One region of the Chromohalobacter sp. genome, then DNA from elsewhere that is predicted to be linked to it. Evidence: predicted binding sites of a transcription regulator. Region 1 holds the regulator's gene; the other holds the start of a gene.

Region 1 (2,967 bases):
GCGCAAGCGTTGCACTCGACCACCTTCCTGGTCGATCGCCAGCAGCATGTCGGGGCGCAGTTCGCGAATCTCGCGCGTCAGGCGGCGTACCTGCTCGGCATCACGCGTATTGCGTGCAAACAGGATCACGCCACCCACCTCGGGGCGTTCCAGCAGACGACGTTCCTCATCGCCGAGCTGCGTTCCTTCGATGTCCAGCATGACCGTGCCGAGGGGTTGGGTCATCGTCGCGCTCCTGGAAAATGGAGGAAGGATTCTAGGCGGTGAGCGACATGGCGTCGAGCCGCTCAGTCATGCAACCATACCGGCGTACCGGGCGGTGCCGCGGCAAACACCGACAGCAGTGCCGCATCGCGCAGCCGAATGCAGCCATGCGAGGCCGGTACCCCCATCGGCTGATCATCGGGCGTACCGTGCAGGTAAATATAGCGGCGCTGGCTGTCGACATCGCCTCCGCGGTTGACGCCACGCTCGAGACCACATAGCCACAGGATACGTGTCAGAATCCAGTCCCGCTCCGGATACTGGCGCGCCAGGTCGGGGGAAAACACCTCACCGGTGGGACGACGTCCGCGAAACACGCTGCCGCGGGGCAAGCCATCGCCTATCGCCGCACGCACGTAATGCCATCCCACCGGCGTCTGACCGCTGCCATCCTGCTGGCCGATGCCGCGAGCCCCCGAGGAAATGGCGAATGTCTCGCGGCGCTCATCGGCCTCCCAGACCGTCAGCGACTGAGCGCCCAGATCGATCTCCAGCCAGGTCCCCTGCCGGGGCGGCAAGTCGGCCAAGCGAGGCGTGATGGTCATCCCGCCACCTTGAGAGCATCGTCGGGCAGCGGCGCCTGCATGCCGGCCACCACCACCGGACGCAACCGCCGGATCAAGTCGCGCACGCTGACGTGCTCGTGATAATCCTTGTCGGCGATGTCACGCAAGGCATCGAGTCCCGACAACGTGAAGATCACCGTGCCCAGCATGAAATGCAGCCGCCAGAAACGCTCGGCTTCGGGCAGCTCCGGCGTCGCGCGCCGCACGAGACCGCTGAAGCGCGAGAACACATCGCCGTAATGGGTCTGGATGTAGCGGCGCAGATGGCCTTGCGCCTGGGTATACGCCAATCCCAGCAAGCGCATGAACACCTTGAGACTGTTGCGCTCGGCAGGCACTTCGAGCACGGTGCGGGCCAGGGTTTCCAGCAGCACGTCGAGGGGAATCGGGGCATTCGCGTATTCCGCTTCGAGAGCGTCCAGCGCCTGATGAAAACGCTCGGAGAAAGGGTCCAGGTAGCGCGCGAAGACCGCCTGGATGAGCGCCTTCTTGGAGCCGAAGTGATAATTGACCGCCGCCAGATTGACCTTGGCCTTGCTGGTGATCGTGCGTAGCGACGTCTCGGCGAAGCCCCGCTCGGCGAACAGCACCTCGGCGGTGTCGAGAATACGCGTCACTGTGTCGGTTTGAGCCATCGGGGTGCTCCGCGCAGAATAAACGAATGTTTAAAACGAATTCGATTCTAAGCCCTGTCGGCGGTGACCACAAATTCCCGCGCTTACAGCGCAGCGCATTGCGTCTGGACGGTTGCACCACGCCAAAGACTGGATACAATCACATACTGTATACTTGAACACGTCAGTGCCCGCCGGAGGCCCCATGTCTCGCTCGCTAACCTCGCGCCAACAACACGTCTTCGATTTCATCGTCAAGACCATGAACGAGCTCGGCTATCCGCCGACCCGCGCCGAGATCGCCCGCGCACTGGGCTTTCGTTCGCCCAACGCCGCCGAGGAGCATCTCCGAGCGCTCGATCGCAAGGGCGTGATCCGCATGATCCCCGGCACCTCGCGCGGCATCCGGCTGACCGGCGAGGAGGACGCCGCACCGACGAGCACCGACGGCCTGCCCGTGGTCGGCGAAGTGGCTGCGGGCAGTCCGATTCTCGCGGCGGCGCACATCGATCGCCACTGCCCGCTCGCACCGGATTATTTCACGCCGCGTGCCGATTACCTGCTGCGGGTGCGCGGGCTGTCGATGAAGGATGCCGGCATTCTCGACGGCGATTTGCTGGCCGTGCATCGCACGCAGCAGATTCGCGACGGGCAGATCGTCGTGGCCCGCCTCGACGACGAGGTGACCGTCAAGCGCTTCAAGCGCCAGGGACATCACGTCTGGCTAGTGGCCGAGAACGCCGACTTTGCCCCCATCGAAGTCGACCTGCGTCACCAGGACCTGGAAATCGAAGGACTGGGCGTGGGGGTGATTCGCGGCGGCGGCGGCAACGGCCTGCACTGAGGCCCCACTGGCCCACGCCATGCGCAAGATCCTCCACGCCGACTGCGACTGCTTCTACGCCGCCGTGGAAATGCGCGACGACCCGGCGCTGCGCGACGTCCCGCTGGCGATCGGCGGCAGCCCCGAGCAACGCGGTGTCGTCGCCACCTGCAATTATCCGGCGCGGGCCTTCGGCATCCATTCGGCGATGCCCATGGCCCGAGCCATGCGCCTGTGCCCTCACCTCACCCGCCTGGCGCCCGATTTTCCCAAGTACCGGGAGGTGTCGGCGCGCATTCAAGCGCTGTTTCACGAACTGACCCCGCTGGTGGAACCGCTGTCGCTGGACGAGGCCTATCTCGATGTCAGCGAGGTGACGCAATGCCAGGGAAGCGCGACCTGGATGGCTCGCTGGTTGAAGCAGGAAGCGCTGACACGCACGGGTATCGTGATTTCGGTGGGCGCGGCGCCCAGCAAGTTTCTCGCCAAGCTGGCGAGCGACTGGGACAAGCCCGACGGCCTCTACGTGATCGCGCCGGAGGAAGTCGAACCCTTCCTGCTCGAACTGCCGGTCAAGCGCCTGCATGGGGTGGGACCGGCGACGGCGGCCAAGCTCGAAGGCCTGGGCATCGTGACCTGCCGCGACTTGCGTGACTGGCCCCTCGACACCCTGCTCGAGCGCTTCGGAAAGTTCGGACGA
Region 2 (2,967 bases), on a different contig from region 1:
GCCGACTGGCCGCGCTGGGTGAGGGTGATGTCGAGCAGCGAGGCGGCGCGCTTGGCGTCGTCGTAGAACAGCTCGTAGAAATCGCCCATGCGATAGAAGAGCAGCACCTCGGGATGCTCGCGCTTGATCTTCAGGTACTGGGCCATCATCGGGGTATGCTGGGCAGAGGCCTGGCTCATGCGAATCCTTGTCGTGCCGGTGGCGAGTGGTGCCAAATGAAAAAGGTGACGTGGTGTCGTGCGCAACCGCCAACACCGCAAGGCGACATTCTACGCTTTCGCGCGGACGGCGTCAGTGCGGCGCCGATCAGTGCGACATAGGGGAGAGGATAGATGGCGATAACCCTGGAAGAGTGGCGTGACGTGAGCGTCGATGCCTTGGCCGAGCGCCTCGGGAAAGCGTGCCGGGCGACGGGGGCCAGCGTGACGGCGGCCGAATCCTGCACCGGGGGCGGCGTGGCCAGTGCCATCACTGACGTCGCCGGCAGTTCCGACTATTTCGAGACCGGCTACGTGACCTACGCCAACAGCGCCAAGCAGCGCCTGCTCGGGGTGCGCGAGGCCACGCTTGCCACGCATGGCGCGGTCAGCGCCGAGACCGTGCGCGAGATGGTCGCCGGGGCGTGTCGCGATAGCGGCGCCACGCTGGGCGTGGCGATCAGTGGCGTGGCAGGCCCCGGTGGCGGCAGCGCGGACAAGCCCGTGGGCACGGTCTGGTTCGCCTGGGGCGATGATCGGACGCAGGACGTCGAGTGCCATCATCTGCCGGGGACGCGCGGCGAGGTGCGTCGCGCTGCGGTGCGCATGGCATTGATCGGGCTTGTTGCTAGGCTTGAGGGCGAGAGCGGGCGCGATTGAAAACGCATGCAAGTCAAAGGTAGGCGGCGCGAATTTTTTTCGTCATACTACTGGCTAGTCATACAGTATTGAGCGGACGGCGCCGAACTCATTCGGTGTCGCCGTATGAGCTTCGATGTCCTTCGATAGGAGACCTTCATGGCACAGGACGACAACCGTTCCAAGGCGCTCAACGCGGCGCTTTCCCAGATCGAGCGCCAGTTCGGCAAGGGCGCCGTGATGCGTCTTGGCGACACGCCGCGCGTGGCGACGCCGGCCATTTCCACGGGATCGCTGGGGCTGGATATCGCCCTCGGCGTGGGAGGCCTGCCGATGGGGCGCGTGGTCGAGATCTTCGGCCCCGAGTCCTCGGGCAAGACCACCATGACGCTGTCGGTGATCGCCCAGGGGCAGAAGCAAGGCAAGACCTGTGCCTTCATCGATGCCGAGCATGCGCTGGACCCGACCTATGCCGAAAAGCTCGGCGTCAACCTCGATGATCTGCTGGTGTCGCAGCCGGACACCGGTGAACAGGCACTGGAAATCTGCGACATGCTGGTCCGTTCGGGCGGCGTCGACGTGATCGTCGTCGACTCGGTCGCGGCCTTGACGCCACGCGCCGAGATCGAAGGCGAGATGGGCGATTCCCACGTCGGGCTGCAGGCGCGCCTGATGTCCCAGGCGCTGCGCAAGGTGACCGGCAACATCAAGAACGCCAACTGCATGGTGATGTTCGTCAACCAGATCCGCATGAAGATCGGGGTGATGTTCGGCAATCCCGAGACCACCACCGGCGGCAACGCGCTGAAGTTCTACTCCAGCGTACGCCTCGATATCCGGCGTACCGGCTCGGTCAAGCAGGGCGACGAGGCCATCGGCAACGAGACCCGGGTCAAGGTGGTCAAGAACAAGGTGGCGCCCCCGTTCCGTCAGGCCGAGTTCCAGATCCTTTACGGCAAGGGGATCTACCATGCCGGCGAAGTCGTCGACATCGGGGTGCAGCAGGGCCTGGTCGACAAGGCCGGTGCCTGGTACAGCTACCAGGGCAACAAGATCGGTCAGGGCAAGGCCAACGCCGCGCAGTTCCTCGAGGACAACCCGGCGATCATGGAAGAGATCGAGAACGAGATTCGCGCTCGCCTGCTGTCCACGCCCAAGCCCGAGGCCGAGTCTCAGGAGAAGGCCGCCGCAGCGCAGGACGACGATAGCCTGGTGTAACCATGAGCACGCAGGAGGCGACGCCCCGCGACGATGCCATCCGCCTGCTGGCGAGGCGCGACTACTCGCGCAGCGAGTTGATGTCGCGCCTCGCGGCGCGTGGGCATGCGCCCGACGACATCGCGTCGCTACTCGATGCCCTGGCCGATGAGGGGCTGCAGTCCGACGCTCGCTTCGCCGAGCAATTCGTGCGCTCGCGCCTGTCGCGCGGCCAGGGGGCGATGAAGATACGCGCCGAGCTGGGTGCGCGCGGCGTCACCGACGAGGTGGCACGCGAGGCACTGGAAGGCGAGGCCCCGGACTGGCACCGGCTGGCATGCGAGGCGCTGGCCAAGCGCTTCGATTCCCCCGGGCGCGACCCTCGTGAGCGCGCCAAGCGCGAACGCTTTCTGGCCTCGCGTGGATTCGATTTCGAGCAGGTGCGTCATGCCATGGCGCACGCCTGGGAGAACACCCGCTAGGCCTTTGCGGGCCGCATGCCACATGCGGCCTCTCTTTCCGCCGCTGTCGCGGCACCTCTTTAGTCCCCCGCCGAACGCGTTATACTAGTGCGCCATTGCGATGGCTCGGGGCGGTCCGTTGTCCGTCATTCGCCGACTTTCGCGCTTCGCGCCCGCCGCTTGTCCGGTCGGGCCGCGCATGCCCGCAGCGCCTAACGCACACCGCCACGGAATTTCTATGAAAAGCGCAGACATCCGACAAGCCTTTCTGACGTTCTTCGAGGAGCACGGTCATACCATCGTGCCGTCGAGCTCGCTCGTGCCCGCCAACGACCCGACGCTGTTGTTCACCAACGCCGGCATGGTGCCGTTCAAGGACGTCTTCCTGGGACGCGACCCACGCCCCTACGTGCGTGCCACTTCCGCGCAGCGCTGCGTGCGTGCCGGGGGCAAGCACAATGACCTGGACAACG

The links. The regulator LexA, encoded in region 1, represses DNA repair genes until DNA is damaged. The targets are predictions, from matches to a motif close to TACTGTNTANNTANACAGTA.
Region 2: a site for LexA is predicted at 906-925, ahead of recA (recombinase RecA). Genes of this name have one in related genera too.

Annotation. Positions count from the first base shown of each region.
Region 1 covers NZ_JBDOOX010000012.1:272,014-274,980, reverse strand. Annotated here, with positions in the region: gene nagZ (beta-N-acetylhexosaminidase) at 1-225, opposite strand, end outside; gene ABGX75_RS11165 (L,D-transpeptidase) at 288-809, opposite strand; gene ABGX75_RS11160 (TetR/AcrR family transcriptional regulator) at 806-1,465, opposite strand; gene lexA (transcriptional repressor LexA) at 1,650-2,288, shown strand; gene dinB (DNA polymerase IV) at 2,308-2,967, shown strand, end outside.
Region 2 covers NZ_JBDOOX010000006.1:135,658-138,624, forward strand. Annotated here, with positions in the region: gene mutS (DNA mismatch repair protein MutS) at 1-179, opposite strand, end outside; gene ABGX75_RS04565 (CinA family protein) at 333-857, shown strand; gene recA (recombinase RecA) at 996-2,054, shown strand; gene ABGX75_RS04575 (regulatory protein RecX) at 2,057-2,515, shown strand; gene alaS (alanine--tRNA ligase) at 2,733-2,967, shown strand, end outside.